3 regions of the Mesorhizobium sp. WSM4842 genome follow, and region 2 is predicted to be linked to each of the others. Evidence: predicted binding sites of a transcription regulator. Region 2 holds the regulator's gene; each other region holds the start of a gene.

What was found. Region 2 encodes LexA, which represses DNA repair genes until DNA is damaged. Its sites were predicted from a motif close to TGTTCNNNNTGTGTTCNG; they were not measured.
Region 1: the regulator LexA is predicted to act here: its motif matches at 1,733-1,750, upstream of AC0NIE_RS22240 (DUF3072 domain-containing protein).
Region 3: the regulator LexA is predicted to act here: its motif matches at 1,823-1,840, upstream of AC0NIE_RS03285 (DNA recombination protein RmuC).

What each region holds. Positions count from the first base shown of each region.
Region 1 covers NZ_CM148372.1:4,598,673-4,602,951, reverse strand. The annotation lists gene AC0NIE_RS22245 (phospholipase D-like domain-containing protein) at 1-1,255, opposite strand, end outside; gene AC0NIE_RS22240 (DUF3072 domain-containing protein) at 1,480-1,698, opposite strand; gene AC0NIE_RS22235 (ATP-dependent DNA ligase) at 1,944-2,531, opposite strand; gene AC0NIE_RS22230 (slr1659 superfamily regulator) at 2,909-3,247, opposite strand; gene AC0NIE_RS22225 (slr1658 superfamily regulator) at 3,266-3,826, opposite strand; gene AC0NIE_RS22220 (SpoIIE family protein phosphatase) at 3,829-4,279, opposite strand, start outside.
Region 2 covers NZ_CM148372.1:4,380,253-4,384,531, forward strand. The annotation lists gene AC0NIE_RS21200 (ComEC/Rec2 family competence protein) at 1-1,669, shown strand, start outside; gene lexA (transcriptional repressor LexA) at 1,663-2,400, opposite strand; gene AC0NIE_RS21210 (molybdopterin molybdotransferase MoeA) at 2,504-3,709, opposite strand; gene moaC (cyclic pyranopterin monophosphate synthase MoaC) at 3,712-4,206, opposite strand; gene trpC (indole-3-glycerol phosphate synthase TrpC) at 4,273-4,279, opposite strand, start outside.
Region 3 covers NZ_CM148372.1:704,242-708,520, forward strand. The annotation lists gene AC0NIE_RS03270 (GNAT family N-acetyltransferase) at 1-281, opposite strand, end outside; gene fmt (methionyl-tRNA formyltransferase) at 278-1,213, opposite strand; gene def (peptide deformylase) at 1,223-1,768, opposite strand; gene AC0NIE_RS03285 (DNA recombination protein RmuC) at 1,874-3,133, shown strand; gene AC0NIE_RS03290 (GFA family protein) at 3,138-3,542, opposite strand; gene AC0NIE_RS03295 (transglutaminase-like domain-containing protein) at 3,642-4,279, opposite strand, start outside.

The DNA.
Region 1 (4,279 bases), 220 kb from region 2:
ATCCTATATAAGCCCAAACTCCATCGACCGACAGCAGCTTCGAATGATCGAACGAGCCCTCCGTGCGCCATACGCGGCAATAGTGCTTCAGGACCTGATCGAATTGCGCCGTCATCGCCCGGTCGACGAGGAAGAGATTGTTCACCGCCGGTACCACGATGTCGATCTCGACGCCTCGCCTGGCCGCGGTCGTCAGCGCGCTGATCAGTTCCCGATCCGGCAGGAAATAGGGCGACATGATGCGGATCGATTTGCGGGCGACGGAAAATGCCCCGATCAGCAAGTTGTGGTTCGTTTCGATGCTGGCATCCGGCCCGGATGCAACCGCCCGCGCCAGCATCGGATGACCGGGAGCTGCGGGAAGCGTGGCCACTTGCCAGGTGTCGCCTTTCAGGAGCTCGCCGCTCACGAAGCGCCAATCTTCGGCGGCAACCGAAAAAAGGTCGGCTACGACCGGCCCGGTGACCTGAAAATGCGTGTCCCTCGCGCTGGAGGAGCCGGCGAACTCGGCTGAGAATCCCTTTCGGATGTTCATCCCTCCGGTGAACGCAATCGTGCCATCGACGACCAGGATCTTCCGGTGTGTTCTGAGGTTGGCGTAGGGAAGACGCAGGCCCATGACAATGTTGCCGTTGAAGAGGTCTGCTGTGATTCCTGCCTCTCGCAGACGCCCAAGAATGCTGGGGACGGAGTAACGCGCCCCGACGGCATCGATCAGCACGCGAACGCTGACACCCCGCTGGACGGCTCCGGCGAGAGATTCCACGAAAAGCCGCCCGACATCGTCATTGTCGAAGATGTAGGTCTCGAGAAGGATAGCGCGTTGAGCGCCATCAATCGCTCGGCACATTGCGGCATAGGCCTCGTCACCTGTCTCCAATATCGCAATCGCGTTTGCCGAGGTCAGGGCACGCCGGGCCACCCTGTCGCCCAATGTCTTCAGGCCGGTGAAGCGTTGGCCGTACCGCTCGGCAATCAATTCCTCGGCGGCAATGTTGCGCTCATGTTTTGCGGAAGCCGCCTCGCTGGAAAGGGGCCGCATGGCGCTGATCGTTGCACGACGGATGCGGTTTATGCCGGCAACGGCGTAGATGATCGCGCCAAGGAATGGCGACAGGAACATCACGCCAACCCAACCTGTGGCGGCGCGGACGTCTTCCTTCGTCATTATGGCGTGGACAATGCCGATGGCCGCCATCACCAGCGGAATGATCGCGAGGATCTGGGGCCAATGAGTCATTAAGGTCTGCAACATCGCCAGGACTATCCAGCGAGCGGTTGCAGAACGCAATGCAGCTCATGCCCGGCGTTGATTAGCACCTCTTTGACCAAGTTTTGGCCGCAGTCACCCAATTCGTAATGCAGAGCACCGCAAGCCTCCAGACCACGGTAACAAAACTGGACAGAGCCGCTGCCTGGTTCGATGGAACGGCCCCAGGAACGGCCCCCGTCACTGGAGACCAGGAGCCACAGCGGGCACTACAGGCCTAACTTCTCCCGGAGTGCATCAATGCGTTTAGAGGCTTCCGCCTTGCTGAGGCCGTCAGCATAGGCGTCAGGGTCGTCGGCCTGTTCGGCCAAAGTTTTCAAATAGGAGGCTTGTGCGGGGGTCATGGGGTCATCTCCGCTGATCCAATCTTCCGGGTCCTTTTTGACAGTTGCCGGTGCCTCGATTTTTGGGTTGTGCCGGTCGCCCATGATCAATCTCCCTTGATGATCATCACAATGAGAATGATCATGATTTGTTCCGCCAGATTGTGTCGCGTCCGCCCGCCCAGGCCGGTTACGCGCAAGCGGAGCGAATCTCTTCTTGGCTATTTCATAGCGTGGATACCTATGGTTGTAATCTTGCACGATCCTCAAATCGGTGAGGACGCCCCTTGAGCAGCGATCAGGGCCATTGGAGCCGTACTTGGCTCAACTCGGGAGTCGGCTTCTTCGAATTATTTGGCCTTCAGCCATGTGTTCGACAGTCCGCTCCTGTAGCGGCTGTCGGCGCGCTTCGAGATAATTCCATTGAGCCCGATCTTCTCGACGGTGCGGAAGAGCGCCAGCGCACTGCCCTCGAAGTGCTCACTGTATTGGATCTTGCCGAGGCCAGGCTCAACCAGTTGCCATAGCGCCTGCTTGCGCTGCAGCAGCGGCAAGGAGCCTAGATCACGGCCGTCGAGATGGAGGATATCGAAAGTGACGAACACCAGCCGGCTCGGCTCGTTCCAGATCGCGGCTTCCAGCGCAGGGCAATCGGAAGCGCCCTGCTCGCCGGGAACAATGACCTCGCCGTCGAGAATGGCAGTCCGGCATCGCAGATCGACGGCTAGTGCGATGGACCAGTATTTCGTGGTCCAGTCACGGCCGTTTTTGCTGTAAAGACGCACGCCGCCATTATCGATGATGATCTGGGTTCGATAGCCGTCGAGATTGGCCTCGTGGACCCAGCCCTCATCTTCAGGCGGCCGCTCGACCCGAGTCGGGATCTGCGGCGGAAGAAACTCCAGCCGGCCGCCATCGACCTTGGCACGCTTACTCAATGACGCCACCTTTGACCGCGCAGCGGCGGCTAATCGGCACAGGCAGCACGACATCACCCCAACAGGATGCCTGCCACCTGTGCCGAGCCCCCGCCAAGCCATTGCAAGCATCTACGCACGAGGCCGATCTGTCGTTAGCTTTGCATCCTAATACTTATCCTGGCGTACATATCTTGCTCGGCGCGGCGCTCTTGCACCGTTCCCGACCGGCTTATTGCTGTCCGGGATTGCCGCCAGCCTACGCAGCCCTTGGCTAGAGCGGTTCGTCATTTCACGGAACCGCAGAACCGCTCTATCTCTTTATTTTTTGACTGCAATTCCGGACGGAAAACCGTTCGCACTTTTCCTGGAATTGCTCCGATTGCGGACTACCTTGGTCAGTCCATCAAAAGCACCACAGCGGGATGCAGCTTCTTCAGATTCGGCAATGATTTCGACTGCCAGGGTATGTCGGGCGTTCCACGCACGACGAGTCGAACATCGGGATGCTTGCGCACCTCAATGGTAAATTTCGCCAGCAGGTTGATGCCGGAAGAGTTGAGAAAGTGAAGGTCCTTCAGATTGAGCGTAATGGAAGCGGGATTCGAGGCAAGAACACGGGTCGCCAACGCCGTGATAGGCGCACCGTCGTCGGAACTGGCAAGCCGCATTGCACCGTCGAAGAAAATTTCGCTTCCTTCAGTCCACACGCGGTAATCGTCTGTCTTGATTTCCATAGCCTGGCTTCGTTTTATTTAGTTGTGAATTTGCGAGATCGGAATGGAGGCATATGTCTCCACGCAAATCCGATCGCTTTCGTCTGCGGCGCTGAATATCCAAGCCAGGCGTGCGCCGTAGTCGCTCATCAACGTCAGCAATCCAAGTCCGGAGCCTCCTACGCCGGCGTTGGCGGCATTGGCTTCAATTCGCTGTATCAGCAGGTCCATGGGGTCGCCAACCGTGATGTCCGCCAGGAGACTTTGGAACTCAGACGCATCTTCACCATCGACTTCATTCGACACTTTGAGCTTGAAGCACTCCGAATCCATCGACGCCTCGATCACGATCTCACCCGGTGCGCGAAACTTGACGGCATTTTCGATGAGTTCGTTGACCAGATATCCGATGCTGTGCCGCACTTCCATGTAGTCATTGCGGGACGACCGGAAGCGCAACGCGAAAAGATCGGCGATGAAGTCCGAGGTGGTGGCACAATGACGCCAACTCAAGTCGAGAGGTCCGTCGAACAGCCGCACGCGACTGACGCTCTCCTTCATCCCGATCGCAATATCAGGGGTACCGAACAGCGTTGTCATTGCTATGTGTGCCTTATGATCACGAGGGTGATGTCATCGTGGATCTTCTGGATCCCGATATGGGCCATCAGATCGTCGATGATCCCAGTCTTGATGTCCTCGGCGCTGCTGCCGTGACGTCTTTGTACGCTCTGGCTGAGGCGCTCGAACCCGAACAACTTTCTTTCGTGGTTTTCCGCCTCGGTCACACCGTCGGTGTGCAGCACGATCACGTCGCCGCTTCCGAACAGGATGTCACGCGTGGCAATGAACTTCGAGATGTCATTCTCCAGGCCAACCGGCAGACCCAGATCAATCGTATCGATACGTTCGACTTCCCCATCCGCACGCACGACAAGAACGTCCTCATGCTGGCCGGATAGCGTTACCCGCTCATCTTCGAAGTCAAGAAAGGCCAGCGAGAGATGCTTGTCGGTGTTCGTCCGCTCGATGTTCTTGTAGATCGCTCTGTTC
Region 2 (4,279 bases):
CAGTGGCTTTTTCCTCGGCAATCCGAAGATCGTCGTTTCCGAAGATGCACCGTTCGCCGCGCGCATTTCTTCCTCGATCGAAAAGGCGCGTGAAACCATCGCCGACCATATCAGGGACAGCATCGGTGGCGCCGAGGGGGAGATTGCCGCCGCGCTGATCGTCGGCGTGCGTGCCGGCATTCCCGAAGAGATAAACGAATCGATGCGGCGCACCGGCATCTACCACATCATCTCGATTTCCGGCCTGCACATGGCGCTTGTCGCCGGCACCATCATGGGATTGCTGCGCGGCGCCTTTGCGCTGGTTCCCGATTTTTCGTCGCGCCGGCCGGTCAAAAAATATGCGGCTGCTGCCGCACTCGTTTCCATCGCTGCCTATCTGATTTTTTCCGGTATCGTGGTCGCGGCTGAACGCAGCTTTATCATGCTGGCGGTAATGCTTGTCGCCGTGCTGTTCGACCGGGCGGCACTCACCATGCGCAATCTGGCGATTTCGGCCATCGCCGTCATCGTCGTGTCGCCGCACGAGGTGGTCGGCCCAAGCTTCCAGATGTCCTTCGCCGCGACCGCTGCTCTCGTGGGCGCCTATGCCGGCTGGTCCGACTATCGTGCCGACAAGGCCACCGCGCCGCCACAGCGACGGTCAACGATCGCTTTCGTCACGCGAAAACTTGCCGCTGGGACAGGTACCATCGCAATGACCTCCATCATTGCCGGCAGCGCCACCGCACTCTTCGCCATCTGGCACTTCCAGCGCGTCTCGCCGCTCAGCCTGTTCGCCAATCTGGCCGTCATGCCGATCGTCACGGTCGTGATGTTCCTGGCCGTCGTCAGCGCCTTGGCAATGCCGTTCGGCTTCGACGGCCCTTTCCTATACATGATGGGCAAGGGGCTGACGGCCATGATTGCAATATCGGGATGGATCTCCGAGCGGTCGCCGGTCGATGCCGTCGGGCTGATCTCGTTGCAGTCGGTTCTGCTGGTGACGGCCGCCCTGGTCATCGCCACGATGGCAACGACATGGTTGCGGCTTGCGGCACTTCCCTTTGCGCTCGCCGGCCTGCTGACGATTTCCGAGACGCGCACCCCCGACGTGCTGATTTCGGAAGATGCGCATCTGGTGGCGCTGCCGATCGGCGGCGGCGAACTTGCCGTCAACCGGGTGCGCTCGAACGAATTCACCACCGACAACTGGAAACATGCGCTGGTTTCAGCGACCATTGTCGAGCCGGAGACATTCGAAAAAGGAGACGTGCGGTTCGACATCGTCGACCCGGCCGACCTGCCGCCGGGAGCGCCCTTCTACTGCACTGCCGGCCTGTGCCTCGCCCGGCACCAGTCCGGCGCGATCATCGCGCTCGCCGACGACCGCAAAACCGCACGGCCAGCCTGTGCCTTTGCGGATTTGATCGTCATCGATGATGCCACAGCCTATTATAATCCCTGCCGCAATCCGCTGGTTCTCGTCGTCACCAAACGGCAGCTCGCTCGCATGGGCAGTGCCGCCGTCTTTTTCGATCCGCTATCTGCGACGACGCGCGCAGAAATCCGTTTTGCCGTCAGACAGCCCTATAGGCCTTGGCATGAGCAGCGGAGATTTTCGCGCGAGGCGAGGGGCCTGCCGCCATACCGCAGGGCCGAGAAACCCAAAAAGCCTGCCGTTCAGTAACGCCGGATCAGTCCGACGAGCTTGCCTTGCACCTTGACCCTGTCCGGCCCGAAGATGCGCGTCTCATAGGCCGGATTGGCGGCTTCCAGTGCGATCGAGGCACCTTTGCGGCGGAACCGCTTCAGCGTCGCTTCCTCGTCGTCGACCAAGGCGACGATGATCTCGCCAGGCTGGGCGGTGTCGGCGTTGCGGATGATGACCGTGTCGCCGTCGAAAATGCCGGCCTCGATCATCGAGTCACCCTTGACCTCCAGCGCGTAGTGCGTGCCGCCGGTGATCATGTCCGGTGGTACCGAAATCGAATGCGTCTGGTGCTGGATGGCGTCGATCGGCACACCGGCAGCGATGCGGCCCATCACCGGTATGGAGATGGTGGCAACGACGTCGTCGTCATTGCCGGCTGCGGGCATGCGCGAAGGCGCCGGCTTGATCTGTCGTCCGAGGCTGCCCTGCCCAAGGCTGCCCTGAATGACGCTTGGCGAGAATTTGCGCGCCGCATTGAGGCCGGGCGCGATCGAATCGGGCAGGCGCAGCACCTCCAGCGCGCGGGCGCGGTTGGGCAGGCGGCGAATGAAACCGCGCTCCTCCAGTGCAGTGATCAGCCGATGGATCCCCGACTTCGAGGCGAGGTCGAGCGCTTCCTTCATCTCGTCGAACGAGGGCGGAATGCCGCTTTCCTTCAGCCGCTCGTGGATGAACATCAGCAGTTCATGTTGTTTGCGTGTCAGCATCGCGACCCCAACAGAATCAGAAAAACAAACCCAGAACAAACACTATCTGTTCCAGTTGTGTTCCGCAACCGTTTAAAATTTAATGAATGTGTTGACGTTTTGTTCAGCGTAGCATCAGCACGCTGCACGCGGCGCCCGTCGCGGCTGGGGGAGCGAACGGCTCGCGCACGATCAGCCCGTTGGCGTCGGCCAGCATTTTGAGCATCGAGGAATCCTGGATGCCGAACGGGGTCGCCAGCAGCGTGCCGGCTTCTTCGCTAACCACGGCGCGTACATAGTCCTGCCTGAGATCGTTGGCCGGCATGGCGGCGCCGAGCCGCGCCTGACGCATGTCCTGCCGGAAGGCGCGGCCGCCGAGCCGCGCAAGCAGCGGCGTCAGAAAGAGCTGCGTGCAGACCAGGCTCGCCACCGGATTGCCAGGCAGGCCGATGCAGCGGATGTCACCCAGCCGCCCGAACATCAGCGGCTTGCCGGGCCGCATGGCGATTTTCCAGAAATCGAGCGTCATGCCTTCACCGGTCAGCACGTCATGAACCAGGTCATGGTCGCCGACCGAGGCGCCGCCCAGCGTGACGATGACGTCGGCGCCTGCGTCGACCGCTTGTTTCACCAGCGTGGCGATCGCCTCCTTGCGGTCGGGGGCGATGCCGAGATCGAGCGCGCTGGCGCCGACCGAGCGGGCCGCGGCGGCGACGCCATAGGCATTGGACGAGATGATCTGGTCGGGGCCAAGGTCGCTGCCCGGCGGCAGCAATTCGTCGCCGGTGGCGATGATGGCGACCAACGGCCGTTTCACCACGCTGACCTGCGGGTGGTTGGCCGACGCCGCCAGCGACAATGCCGCCGGATCAAGCGGGCGGCCTTTCTCCAGCAGGACGTCGCCCTTCGAGAAATCGAGCCCGAGGCGGCGGATGTTGCGGCCTTCAACCGTCGACGCGGTCACTTCGATGCTGCCGCCGCCGAGGTCGCGGACATTCTCCTGGATGACGATGGTGTCCGCGCCTGCAGGAAGCGGCGCGCCGGTGAAGATGCGCACGGCCTGCGCCGGGCCGACTGTTCCGGCAAAGCCGCGTCCGGCCGGCGCCATGCCGATCACCGAAAGTCTTGCGGGCACGGATGCGACATCCTCGGCCCGCACGGCATAGCCGTCCATGGCGGACGCGTTGAACGGCGGCTGGGTGCGGAGCGCCAGGAGCGGCTCCGCCAGCACGCGGTCGGCGGCGTCCATCAGGGCGACGCTTTCAGCCTGCAAGGGCGCAGCATCCTCAAGCAGGCGCTCGAGCGCCTCGGCGACCGGAAGCAGTGCCATTATTAGCCTGCCCCCTTGGCATCCGCCTTGTAGTCGCCGGATTTGCCGCCGGTCTTTTCCGCCAGCCTGATGCCCGAGATCACCATGGCGCGGTCGACCGCCTTGGCCATGTCATAGATGGTCAGGCAGGCGACCGAGACGGCGGTCAGCGCTTCCATCTCGACGCCGGTCTTACCGGTGACGCGGGCCAGCGCCGTGACCTTCAGGCCTGGCAGCGTCGCGTCCGGTTCGATGTCAATGGATACCTTGGTCAACAGCAGCGGATGGCAGAGCGGGATCAGCTCATGCGTCCTCTTGGCCGCCATGATGCCGGCGATGCGCGCCGTGCCCAGCACGTCGCCCTTCTTGGCATCGCCGTCGAGAATCATCTTCAGCGTTTCGGGCCGCATCGAGACAAGACCTTCGGCGATTGCCGTGCGCGTCGTCTCCGCCTTGTCGCCGACATCGACCATATTGGCTTCGCCTTTCGCGCCAAGATGGGTGAGGGCGGCCGTCATCGTCAGGTCACCTTAGCGCGACGTGCGTCCGTCTGGACGCGCAAAGCACGCTCTAACACTTTGAATCTATGCA
Region 3 (4,279 bases), 3.5 Mb from region 2:
CCGCCGATGCCAGTGCCATGGAATGACGGCTCGACCGCCAGAGGCGCCAGCGCCACCGCCGGAAAGCTCTTGCCGCCGTTCTGCACGAAAAGCCTCGAAAACAGGATATGGCCGACCACCTGTCCATCTTCTTCCGCCACCAGTTCGACGATGGCATCGCCGCCGCTGACCAGCGCGTCGACCAGTCCGGCCTCCGCCTGCTGGCCGAAGGCGTGTTCCTCGACGAGGCGGATCGCCTCGCGGTCCCGCGGCGTTGCCGCGCGTATCGACATCATGCTCATGAGAATTTCATTCCTTCTTCGAGCTTGGCCCCGCGCAGAAATTCCTGCGCGGCAATGGGCCTTCCGCCCGCACGTTGAACTTCGACCAGCCTGATCGCGCCTGACCCGCAGGCGACCGTCAGCCGGTCGTCGAGAATTCCTCCCGGCTCGCCGGCGCCATCCGAAAGCGTCGAGCGAAGCAGTTTCAGCCGCTCCAAGCGGCCGCCAATTTCGGTCTCGCACCATGCGCCGGGAAAGGGCGACAGGCCGCGAATATGATCGTGGACTTCGCCAGCAGGCCGCGTCCAGTCCACGCGCGTCTCCGCTTTATCGATCTTTTTGGCGTAGGTCACCCCCTCCGTCGCCTGTGCGGTGAATGTCAGGGCATCCCGTTCCATTCGTGCCAGCGCTTTCGCCATCAGCGCGGCACTAATGTGCATCAACCGCTCGTGCAGTTCGCCGGCCGTCATGTCGGGGCCGATGGCGCATTTTTCGACCATCGCCACCGGGCCGGTGTCCAAGCCCTCCTCCATCCGCATCACCATCATGCCTGTCTCAGTATCGCCGGCCATGATGGCGCGCTGGATAGGGGCGGCGCCGCGCCAGCGTGGCAACAGCGACGCGTGACCATTGAGGCAGCCGAGCCGCGGCGCCTCGAGAATTGGTTTAGGCAACAGCAATCCATAGGCGACGACCACGGCGACATCGGCCCGCAGGGCGCGGAACGCCTGCTGCTCGGCCTCGCTTTTCAGCGACACCGGCGTTCGCACCTCGACGCCCAGCCGCTCCGCCTCGCGCAGCACCGGCGACGGCGTCAGTTCCAGGCCGCGCCGACCGGCGGCGCGCGGTGGCTGGGTATAGACGGCTTCTATCTCATGCCCGGCTTCGGCGATCGCCCGCAGCGTCGGCACGGAGAATTCGGGCGTACCCATGAAGATGACGCGCAGGGGCATTTTTGAGCCCTATCCCACCAACTTACCCGGCGCCTTGCTGCCCGGCGTCTTCTCCCTCGCAAGCTTCTTGAATTTCTTCACCACCATGTCGCGCTTCAATTTCGAGATGTGATCGATGAACAGAACACCGTTGAGATGGTCGATTTCGTGCTGCAGGCAAGTCGCCATCAACCCTTCGGCCCCGATCTCCTGTAGCTTGCCATCGCGATCGAGATATTTCACCCGTACGGCGGCAGGGCGCTCGACCTCGGCATAGTAATCCGGGATCGACAGGCAACCCTCCTCGTAGACCGAGCGCTGATCGGCGCTCTCGAGGATCTCGGGATTGATGAAGACATGCGGCGCCGGCGGCTCGTCTTCCTTGGCGAGGTCGATCACCAGCATGCGCAGCGGCTCGCCGACCTGGATCGCCGCCAGACCGATGCCCGGCGCATCATACATGGTGTCCAGCATATCGTCGGCCAGTTTGCGCAAAGCGGCGTCGACGCGCTCGACCGGTTTCGAAACCTGGCGCAGGACGGGATCGGGAAGGATGATGAGCGGCTTGATCGACATGGCGTCTCACCTAAGACCTCGCACGAAAAGCGTCAACCGGGGCATTTGCAGCGCCGTTCACGTTTTGATCTGTGCCGTCAGACCGAATCATCTATGCTGCCCCATATGAATGACCTGACCACCATCCTGTCCGAACCAATCGCCCGGCTCGGCGCCACCACGATCACGCTCGGTCACGCACTGGCATTCGGCGCGATCCTGTTTCTGGGCCTGTTCGTGGCGCTCGCCGTCGCGCTCTGGCGCTCGGCCAAGGCGCGTGCGGTGGCTGCCGCCGAAGCCGCCGACCACGCCCGTGACGCGGAGGCGCGGATGGCCGGCATTTTGCAAAGCCAGGCCGAGATGCAGGGCCGCATCGGCGCCATCGCCGAAGTGTTCGGGGCGCGGCAGGCCGAACTCACACAATCGATCGGTCAACGCCTCGACGCGATGACCGGCCGTCTCGGCCAGACCATGACCGAGCAGACGAAATCGACGCATGAGAGCCTCGCCAGACTGCAGGAGCGGCTGGCGGTCATCGATACGGCGCAGGGCAACATCCAGTCGCTCGCCGGCCAGGTCGTTCAGCTTCAGGCGATCCTCTCCAACAAGCAGACGCGCGGCGCTTTCGGCCAGTCTCGCATGGAGGCTATCGTCGCCGACGGCCTGCCGCACGGTGCCTACGAATTCCAGGCGACCTTGTCGAACGGCAGCCGGCCCGACTGCCTGGTGAAGATGCCGAATGGCGCGCCCGCACTTGCCATCGACGCCAAGTTTCCGCTGGAAGCCTGGAACGCCATCCGTGCCGCCGAAGGCGTCGATTTGCAGAAGGTCGCAGCCCAAGCGTTTCGGCGCGACATCGAGGTGCACGTCCGCGATATTTCAGAAAAATACCTGATCCAGGGCGAGACGCAGGACACCGCCTTCATGTTCGTGCCGTCGGAATCGGTGTTCGCGGAGATCCACGAGAATTTCGAGGGGATTGTCCACAAGGCGCACCGTGCCCGAATCGTCATCATCTCGCCGTCGCTGCTGATGCTGTCGATCCAGGTCATCCAGGCGATCCTCAAGGACGCCCGCATGCGCGAGCAGGCGCATCTGATCCAGGGCGAAGTCATCCGGCTGATGGAGGATGTCTCGCGCCTCGACGAGCGGGTGCGCAAGCTGCAGAGCCATTTCGGCCAGTCGGCCAAGGATATCGACGATATCCTCGTCTCGACGTCGAAGGTGACCAAGCGCGGCCAGAAGATCGAGGCGCTGGAGTTCGGCGCGCAGCCGACGGAGGGCGACGCCGGATCGGGGGCCAGCGCGAAGGCCGAAGCGGGTGCGCGCGTCGCCGACTCCAAGACCGGTCAGCTGAGACTAAGGGTCGTCGAAGGCGACGACTGAGAGGCTATTGCTCCTCGACGGTCGTCATGCCTTCGAACTCGGGCAGCCAGTGCAGCGCCGAGCGGTGCCATATCTGTTTTCTCGGGATCAGTTGTTCGCGCTGCCGCGCCGTGCCGACTCTGATGCCGTAGACTTTCGGCCCGTCGCCGACCGACGTGGCATAGAGGTGCGAACCGCACTCGCCGCAAAAGGCCTGGGCGCGCCTGGCGCCGCTCGATGCGATCTTGATGTAGATCTTCGGCGTGCCCTTGGTGATCCGGTAGTGGTCCTCCGGCGCCGGCACGGTCACGCGGAAGGCCGTGCCGGTCAGCTGCTGACAATCGATGCAGTGGCAAATACTGGTCTTTTCCGGATCGACCTCCGCTTCGTAGGTGATAGCGCCGCAATGGCACCCGCCGTCGATTTTCATCTTCGCTCCTCCCTTCGGCTGCGCCTCGACGCGTTCGAGCTTAACGGCGCAGCCGCCGCAGTTCCACAGGCATTCACAACGCGCGAAGCATCCGGCGGTTCAAGACTGCTGCGCCGACGCCTGTTCGATGACCTCTTCCGTCCAGACCTTGAAGCCGGCCAGCGTGCCCGGCCCGAAAATATGGGTCAGCGGCACATCGGCTGCGTCGCGGCCGGAGGCGATCAGGATACGGCCGATGCGCGGCGCATTGTTGCGCGGATCGAAGGCATGCCAGCGGCCGCCGAGATAGACCTCCATCCAGGCGGCGAAATCCATGTCCGACCACGGTTTCGGCAGGCCGATGTCGCTGATGTAGCCGGTGCAGTAGCGCGTCGGGATGTTCAAGGCGCGACAGAAGGCGACGGCGAGATGGGCGAAGTCGCGACAGACGCCGCTTTGCTCACGATAGGCCTCTGCCGCGGTGCGCGTCGGCCGCGCATTGCCGTAATTGAAGATAATGTGGTTGTGGACGAAATCGCAGACCGCCTGCACGCGTGGAATGCCGAGCGGTGTGTGGCCGAACAGCCGCCACGCCTCGCTCGCCAGCACGTCGCTCTCGCAATAGCGGCTGGGCAGCAGGAACAGCAATGTCTCCGACGGCAGGTCGCGCACCTCGTGCTGCCACGCCACCAGATCGCCGATCTCGAAGGTTCCGGGATCGCGGATCACCGCGTCTGTGCCGAAGGTAAAGCGCCCGG